2 regions of the Bradyrhizobium sp. 172 genome follow, and region 2 is predicted to be linked to the other one. Evidence: predicted binding sites of a transcription regulator. Region 2 holds the regulator's gene; the other holds the start of a gene.
What was found. Region 2 encodes LexA, which represses DNA repair genes until DNA is damaged. Its sites were predicted from a motif close to TGTTCNNNNTGTGTTCNG; they were not measured.

Region 1 (4,534 bases), 420 kb from region 2:
ATTCTAGGCGAGCTTCTGTTTGCACTTATCCGCTCGATTGTTGCCGGATGGGCGTATGCGCTCTGGGTCAAACTGGCGACATGGCTCGAGCCGAAAATTCAACGGCGTTGGGTGAAGATTGCCGTAGGAGGCCTCCTCGGCCTGGCAGCCTTTTTTATGATTCCGATCGTGATGGCGCTGTTGGGCCTTTGAAGACAATGAAATCCGTTCTCACCGTCGCACTGGCAATCGGGGCCCTCGTCTCGACGGTGCTGCTCGTCATGGAGCAGCTAACCGACTACTCCACCCCTGTGATGGCATGGGAGATGCCGGGTATATCCGCAGCTTACCTTTTCTGGGGAGCTGTCGGCAGTTCCGTTTTCTTGGGCGTCGCCATCACTTGGGCCGTGAACGCCATCGTTTACGGGGCGCCCGCTTTCGTTGTCCTTACAGTCATCAAGCTGGCAATCCGCGATCTGCCGAAGTGACAGAACTGAGCTCGGCGCGGAGCCGATGCTCAGCGCGCTCAAGAAAATGAGCGGCAGCAGGTCATGCAAGGCGCCTGACGCGCCTTGCATGATCGTCTGAAATTTCGCCTGCCGGCGAGCGGCCGGACGGCCGACATCATGAACCACGACGGAGTTCGAGGCGACGAATGCCCGTAAACGAAGGTCTCTCGTCGTGAAATGGTTTAGACGATACGCAGTTGGCTGCCTGATCGCGGTGCTCCTGTTCTCGGGCCGAGACAGTTACAAACGGCCCGGCGAAGACATGCGCTACGGGGCCATCCTTATGGTAGCCGCCGGTTGGCCTGTTGTTGCCGCGATTGTCGTGGGAAGCACCATCGGTGACATCGTACATGACGTGAAGCAAGGCAAAGCAGGATGAGTGCCCGGCTCGCAAAGCGACAGGCCGCGATCCCGGCATTGAAGTTGTGGAATCGACATTGCTCGTGCGCTCAATCGACGCTGTCTGTGCCCGACGAAATGCAGCGCGCTCAACGTTTGTGAATGCAGCGTTGGCCGAACGCCTGCAACCTTCCCGCGACACTTCTGATCATCGGTGAGTCATGTTCTTCCGTCTCGCAGGGGCGGGGCGTACATGCCCGCTGTCTACTTCTCGAGCCCGGCCTTTTGCCGCATCGTGTCGATCAGCTCTGACGCCTCTGCCTTGGTCAGATCCTTCTTGGGGAGGGGCTTGTGCGCCTGCTCGGCGAGGGTCTTGAGGTAGGATTCCTGGGCGCCGGTCATCGGGTCGTCGCCGAAAACCCAATCCTTCGGATCCTTTTGTGTGTTGTCCCCGGTGTTGTCAGCTGTCTTGTCAGCCATCGCGATCTCTCCTTTTCCACCTAACGTCGGCGCGCGCTTGTCGTTCCTCATTTGTTCGTCAGTCGAAAACGTGCGGAAATTGAACGTCTCGAGATCTGCCATGAAGAACCGACCTACTGGCCAGCGCGGAACAAGCGCTCCCGCCAAGCGTAGGTTCTGCATGAGCGAGAACCTGTCCCATCTCATCGAACATTCCGTGCAGATCGCCTGGGATTATCTGGAGCGCACCGGACAAGTCAGCGACGCGCCGTTCACCAGCCGCTTTCTCTCGGCCGCCGTCGAAGAGATGGTCCGCAAGGGCGAGCACAGACGCCTCATGCTGGCCAACCGGGCCATCACGGCGTTCGAGCGGCTTTCCAATAGGCAAGCTGCATAGATCGGTCCCCGGCCTTCGGTCGTCACTGCGCGGCGGTCCTGCAGTTCTCCGAGTGCAATTTGTTGAACCCCGGCGAAGCCCGGCGCGACCAACCGCCATGCTGCAAAGCCTGCTCGGCATCGGAATTGGCTTCGCGGCCTATGTGCTGAGACACCAAAGAGGAAAGTCGTGAAGGCGATCACACTGCTCGCGGTGGCGGCCATGCTGCTGGTGGAAATCTTCGGGTCGAAGGCGAGCGTCGGCGGCTCGATGAGCTTCATGCTGGTCTTTGTGCTCGTGATGCTGGCTGTCGCGATCTACGAGGCTTGGTCGAACGAGCGCGGCGCGATCGGATGGATCGTCAACCTGTTCGCTTCGGCGGTTGGCGGGCTGGTTGCGGTTGCCCTGATCGGGATGGCCGTGGAGGCGATGCTGCCATACCTTCACCTCGAAGGTTCGCTCGCGTCCTCGCAACATCCCCTGAAATACGTCCTAGTCGCAGCCATTGCGATCTGCATGGTGCTGGGATCATGGCTGCCGCTGTTGGCCGTCAACCGGTTTCGTCACTGAAGGGCACCCGGCGTCGCGCTCCCTAGCGCTTTGCTTCCTGCTTGCCACGCCTGATTTCCTCAGCCTCGTCCACCAGCTTCAAGGCGGCGCCGTCGTAGCTCAGCTTGAGCCCACGGCCGACAGTCCATATCCATCCGTCCCGGGAGTCCCTGGTTGGCTGGGCGTTGAACTGGTCGGAGATCGATTTGACGGCAGCGTCTTGGGGACCCGGATTGTTCAACTCCGCAATGACGCGCCAGATGCGATGTTTGGGATCAGGATTCCCAGGGTCAACGTCGTCGGCAAAGATCGTGACCTTGGCGCCGTCGACTGCGCACTCCAGGACGTAGGAATCGCGAATCTGACGGCAGCGGTAGCGACGTTGCGTGACGAGCTTGTTGGTTTCGTCGAATGTCATCCCTGGCGAAAAGCCGAGGATGTCGGACTTCTTCACGAGTGCCATAGACGCAGGCTTTAGAAAGCCGGGCTGTACCGCCACGAGAACGGCGGCAACAACAACGATCAAGCCGGCGACAACAATGGCAATCTTCATCAGCCCCTCACAAGAAACGTTCGACCATACAACAGCCGGAGCGTTCTACCAGCCATCGCCCTGCATGCTTCGAGCCTCCGGCTATTTTTGTAGGACTGCACCTTCGGAGGATCACAGCTTCGGAAGATCGCATGGGCACGTATCGGCTGGTCATGAACGTGAAAAACCGCCCCTGACATGACCAGGGGCGGCTTTCACCAAACGGGGTTTCGAACGCGATCTAGTGACCGGTGCCCGGCTTCGTCGTCTTCGGCGGCTTGCCGTCTTCGATCCGGCCTTCGTTGCGCAAGTCGCGACCTTCCTGGGCCTTCTTCTGGCTCTCGGGGGACTTGCCGTGTTCGTTCATCTCTTCTTTGATGAATCCGGCGCCTTCCTTCACTTTGCCTTCAACGCTCATGACGATCTCCTTGCTGGAGATGGGGCAACTCGCGGCAAGACCTGACCGTTCCGGTGCGCGCACGATTGTGAGGAGTGCATTCGACAGGTTCCAAAGACCCCTTCTCATGAAATGGCCGCGCCGCTTGTGGAAGCGACGCGGCCGGGAAGCGAGCCGTACAGGAAACCGGCTTACTTCTTGTTGCTGCGGGTCTTGGTACCGCCCTGGTCGCTGCCCGGGCCGGAGCCGCCCTGGCCGGAGGCGTCGGGCCTCACCATTTCGCCCTTGCTCATGCCGTCATGGCTCACGCCGGTCGTGCCGCTGCTCATCGTGCCCTTGTCCGTGTTGGTCATGCCGGGCTTCTGCATGTTGTCGGACTGCGCGGCGGGGCCGGTCTGGGTCTGGGCCAAGGCAGAGCCGCACATGAGGCCGAGGGCGGCGGTCGCAATGACGAGCTTCTTCATCTCAAACTCCTGGTTGGTTGTGTGGGCCAACGGGAGCGCAGAAACCGTGTTCCTAAAACAAGGCGTTCTGGAGTGCAAAAATTCTCGTCTGCAACGAGGCGTTGTCGGTTCTGCTTGAATCAGAACTGCTCCAGATTGTTGTGACGCGTTTTCGTCCCGCGAATTTGAAAACGCTCTAAGCCGCAAGCCGCTGATCGGCCGGGCCCGTCAGGTGCTTGAGCACTTCCGCGTGCTCCAGGTCGGGAACCGCAATGGCTGTGTGGCTGTAGCTCGTATTGGTTCGTGAGTTTGCAATCCTGTCCAGGATCTCGCCGCCCTTGATGACGTGGAGACCCATGCCCTCTCCCGACGGGAAGATCGCGAGCACCACGTCATAGGCTGTGATGACGGCGCGAAGCGCTTCGGCCTTGTCTTCGGCAATGTCGACGAACACGCGAACATCGGCCGCGAGTTCACGCAGCTCGTTAAAATCCAGCACTGTGGGGTACTCCAACGCAACGATACTAAGAGGAGCTTGGAGGCGTTAGGTTACCGAAGTCTCAACGGCGCATGCCCAGCCAAAGGTTTATCGACCAGGCGCTCCCGTCCAGCCGATAGGACGCGCGGGCGTTGCCGCTTGCTCGGCAAGGCGCCGGCACGGAAAGAACCTATGGAGCGGGAGGGACGGAGCGCGCCTCATACCCATACGGGCGTCACGCGATACGCGCGTGACTCATGTGCGGTTTACTTGGCGTATCCCTGGGAGCGGAGCCACGCGATCTTGCGGTCGCCATTGATCCAGTCGTCGGCGTCTGCCTTGCTGGTGAAGCCCTTGATTTCGCGCTGTTCGCTGTCCGGGTAATCCGCCAGGATTTTCCAGTCGTTGTCTGCAATGCGGACGGTTTTGAAGGTCACTTTTGTTTTTGCCATGCCGCATTATGCAGGAGATGG
Region 2 (4,534 bases):
GCCGGCAAGCGCATCACGATCAAGGAAGCCGCGATCGCCGGCCGGCACATCCGCCCCGCCGGCGTCGATTTCCGCGAGGGCGACGTGCTCCTGCGCAAGGGAAGCCGTCTGACCGAGCGAGACCTCGCGCTCGCCGCCGGGATGAATCATCCGCACCTTGCCGTTGTCAGGCGTCCGAAGGTCGCGATTCTCGCCACCGGCGACGAGCTGGTGATGCCGGGCACCACGCCCGGCCACGGCCAGATCGTCTATTCCAACGGCTACGCCCTGCACGCGCTCGCCCGCAGCGAGGGCGCCGAGACCATCGACCTCGGTATTGCCGCCGACACGCTCGAGGCCACCACCGCCGGCATCCGCCGCGCCCGCGAGAGCGGCGCCGACGTCCTGATCACGACCGGCGGCGCATCGGTCGGCGACCACGATCTGGTCCAGCAGGCACTGCGGGACGAAGGCATCGCGATGGCGTTCTGGAAGATCGCGATGCGGCCAGGCAAGCCGATGATGCACGGGCGACTCGGCGCAATGGGTGTGATCGGCCTGCCGGGCAATCCCGTATCGTCCTACGTGTGCGCTTTCCTGTTCATGGTGCCGCTGATTCGCGCCCTGTCGGGCCGTTCAGTGATTCACCATCGCCGTGAACGCGCCGTGCTCGGCCGCGACGTCGGCGCCAACGACCAGCGCGAGGACTATCTGCGCGCGCATCTTGAGGAGCGTGACGATGGCACACGCGTCGTTGTTCCCGTCAATCATCAGGACTCTTCGCTGCTTGCGAATCTCGCTGCAGCACAGGTACTTCTCGTCCGCGCACCATTCGCGCCGAAGGCCGAAGCCGGCACGGCTTGCGAAGTGTTGCGGCTCCCCGTCTGAGCGCCCCCGCAACGCGCGTTCCGCGCACTTTGCTCTGTTCACGGTAAATTAAGCAGTTGCGGAACATGTATCGAACATATAGTGTCTGTTCATGATTTGTTTCGAGCATGCAGCGGCTTATGGCCGAATTCAGCGTCTCGGAATCGGACGACATCAACCGGGGGACTTTGGTCGAGATGTTAACGCGCAAACAATACGAGCTTCTGCGGTTCATCAGTGAACGTCTGAAGGAAAGCGGCGTGCCGCCCTCCTTCGACGAGATGAAGGATGCGCTCGATCTGCGCTCGAAGTCGGGCATCCATCGCCTGATCACGGCGCTCGAGGAGCGTGGCTTCATCCGACGCCTGCCCAACCGCGCCCGTGCGATTGAAGTCATCAAGCTGCCGGAGCTCCAGGCAGCCGCTGGCAGCCGCCGCGGCTTCACGCCGAGCGTCATCGAGGGCAATCTCGGCAAGGTGCGTGCGAGCGCGAGCCTGCCCGCTGACGAGGGCGAACGTCCCGTCGCGGTGCCGGTGATGGGCCGCATCGCGGCCGGCACGCCGATCGAGGCGTTGCAGACCCGCAGCCATACTATCAGCGTACCGCCTGACATGCTCGGCTCGGGCGAGCATTACGCGCTGGAAGTGCGCGGCGACTCGATGGTCGAAGCCGGCATTCTCGACGGCGACATGGCCCTGATCCAGCGCAACGAGAGCGCCGATACCGGCGACATCGTGGTGGCGCTGATCGACGACGAGGAAGCGACGCTGAAGCGCTTCCGCCGTCGCGGCGCCTCGATCGCGCTCGAGCCCGCCAACGCGGCCTATGAGGTCCGCATCCTGCCGCCCAACCGGGTGAAGATTCAGGGCAAGCTGATCGGGCTTTACCGGAAGTACTGATACCGGGAGTCCTTTCTATCGGCAGTACTTCATATCGGAAGCACTTCATGCCGGAGGTGCTTGGCGCCTCGCGCGCTTCCGATCGGCATCGCCGGTCAGAGATTGGAGCGGATCATCGTCCGCTCCGGCTGGATAGCCTTTCTGGTTCTGCACAGACTATCCGGCCCCTCCTCCAACGCTGGCTCCTCGCCACGCCGACGAAGCAGCACCGCTTCAAGCAGCACCGCTTCGCGGCTCGGTTGTTCGAGGAAACAGCGACCAGCGGTCAAGTTCGGCCGTTGCAGCCAAGTTGGCAATGTTCGCGTACGCGCCTCCCGAATGCATCGCGGCGAGCTTTGTTCCTATTGAATTCGGGAAAGATAATGTGATCGCGGCTTGCGGAAGCCAGCCGCAGATTTGCCCACAACCAAGCACAGCGTTCGTGCTTCCACTCTGATAGAGGCCTGCGCCTCGATAAGAGACGCGGGTTGCTATCCCAGCATGAGGAGCACCCGATGTGTGACTACAGCCTACATGCCGTCGCGTCGCGCCCCGCCGAAGTCGGCGAGACGATCGTCACGACAAGCTTCCGCGGCACCTCGACGCGCGGCTTCGCCTCTGCAGCCGATCCGTCCGTCGCCGTCTGCCTGCTGCCGGGGACGGAGCTCGCCTTCGCCGACGACGTCCGCTACGACAATCGCTGGATCTGGACGCGCACCATCAATTCCCGCGTCGGCAAGTTCGGCAAGATCGATCCGCACGTTCCCGACCGCCATCATGATGCGATCGAATTCCCCGACGGCAAATACGTGCTGGTGACGCAGCTCGTCGAAGGCCAGCGCGCGACGGTGCTGCAACTGCCGGTGACTCAGTCGGTCACCGAGCGCGAGCACAAGGCGCAGATCACCGCCGACAGGCAGCCGACCGTCACGCACCTGCCGATCGGCTGACAGAGCCGCCCTCCGGCTACGAGGTCGGAGGTCAGGATTGAATCGCCATCGCCGGCCGTGGCCGGCGAGATGGTGTGGTTTGCGCCCCGCGAATCCGAACGGACGCACCGAACCACTGCGTTGCTCCGCACCATCAGATCAATCGTCGGCTTGCAGGTCGGTGTCCGCCGGCGTTGCGTCCTTGATGCGAGGCGCGGTCGACTTTGGCGCGAGGCTGCCGTCGAAATCACCCTCGCCGGCGCCGGCCGGCAACCAGGGGCGGCTCGTGCCTCTCGCCCTCACTGCCTGAACCACAAAACCGTCACCACGCTGCGTCAGCGCCAGCGCGCTCTGGCTGGCGAGCCGCTGCCGATCGACCACCATCGCCGCGCAATCGGGCGGCGCGGGACGAGTCGTCACCACCAGGGCGGCCCGACTGCAATCGTCTGCGAGAGCGTCGACGCGCAGTGCCAGCGCGACCAGCCTCCCGTCGGCCAGTGGCGTCACGCAGCCGGATTCGTCGCAGGACACGCCATCGGCAAGCGAGGCTCTGCCCGCATCGCGCGGATCGGCGTCGGCAGCGAGCCATTCCTTGAGCAGAAAGCCGTCCTTGTTCGTCCTGATCAGGTGCAGATATCCGTCCCTGCCCCGCACCGCGACGCTCGCGCCATCCCCGGCAATCAGGATGTCGGGCTGCCGCGCCGACAGTCCCCAGAGGATCGCTGCCAGCAGCACCAGGGCGCCGGACCAGCGCAGCGGCGTGCGCAACAAGCCGAGCACAATGATTCCCAGGCTCGCCGCGATCAGCGGCGCGATCCCGAACGCCGGGATGCGGCCCACCGCGCCCGGCAAGGCCGCGACCCAGCGCGAGACCGCGACCATCCACTCGATGCCAATCCCCATCAGCCACCAGAACACGCTGTCCAGCCCGAACGGCGCAGCAAGCAGCCCCAACAGCCCCGCCGGCATCACCAGCGCAGAGACCACGGGCATCGCGCCGAGATTGGCGAGCACGCCGAACGGCGTGACACGGTGGAAATGAAAGGCGGCATAGGGCGTGGTCGCAAGTCCCGCAATCAGCGAAGCCATGAACAGCATCGCAATCTCGCGCCCACCCCAGTCGCAATGCGCGCAGTCGCCGAATTGTCCGGCGAGGCAAACAAATTGGGCATGCCGATTTGCACCAGTGCGACCAAGCCGAGCGTTGCCGCAAACGACATCTGAAAACTCGGATGCACCAGCGCTTCCGGCGCGACCGCCAGCACGATCAGCGCAGCCACAGCAAGCGTGCGGAAGGTGATGGCGCGGCGATCGACCATCACCGCGATCAGCACCACCGCCGTCATGAAGAACGACCTTTGCGTGGCGACCTCCGCGCCCGACAGCAGCAGGTAGAACGCAGCGGCGACCAGCGCGGCGGCGGCCGACCATTTCTTGATGGCGAAGCCGGCTGCCAGTCCGGGGATCAGAGCGAGCAGCGCGCGCACCGCGAAGAACACGACGCCGGCAACGACGGCCATGTGATAACCGGAGATCGAGAGCACGTGGCCGAGGCCGGAGATGAACATCGCATCGTTGACGGGCGTGGTGATCGCATCGCGCCGCCCGGTGAGCAGCGCGGTCGCGATCGCCCGATTGTCGCCGTCGAGCGTCGCCCGGATGCGGGCATCGATCGCATCGCGCAGGCCTTGCATGAAGGCCGCGTAACGCAGCCGTAAGCCGCCGGTCTCAGGCGGCGACGCCACCGTGATGGCGCCCATCGCGAAGCCGGAGGCGCCGATGCCCTGGAAGAACATGTCACGCGAAAAGTCGTAGCTGCCGGGCCGCACCGGCGCGAGTGGCGGCATCAGCCGTGCCTTCAGCTGAACGAAGCTACCGACC

Region 1: the regulator LexA is predicted to act here: its motif matches at 1,349-1,366, upstream of IVB07_RS20325 (DUF3072 domain-containing protein).

What each region holds. Positions count from the first base shown of each region.
Region 1 is NZ_CP064701.1:4,206,484-4,211,017, reverse strand. Features, by position in the region: gene IVB07_RS20335 (hypothetical protein) at 1-192, shown strand, start outside; gene IVB07_RS20330 (hypothetical protein) at 198-467, shown strand; gene IVB07_RS20325 (DUF3072 domain-containing protein) at 1,092-1,307, opposite strand; gene IVB07_RS20320 (hypothetical protein) at 1,468-1,683, shown strand; gene IVB07_RS20315 (hypothetical protein) at 1,852-2,232, shown strand; gene IVB07_RS20310 (hypothetical protein) at 2,255-2,764, opposite strand; gene IVB07_RS20305 (hypothetical protein) at 2,985-3,161, opposite strand; gene IVB07_RS20300 (hypothetical protein) at 3,332-3,604, opposite strand; gene IVB07_RS20295 (hypothetical protein) at 3,780-4,082, opposite strand; gene IVB07_RS20290 (hypothetical protein) at 4,328-4,513, opposite strand.
Region 2 is NZ_CP064701.1:3,785,967-3,790,500, reverse strand. Features, by position in the region: gene glp (gephyrin-like molybdotransferase Glp) at 1-867, shown strand, start outside; gene lexA (transcriptional repressor LexA) at 1,044-1,745, shown strand; gene IVB07_RS18285 (hypothetical protein) at 2,240-2,674, shown strand; partial or broken gene IVB07_RS18280 (ComEC/Rec2 family competence protein) at 2,813-4,534, opposite strand, start outside.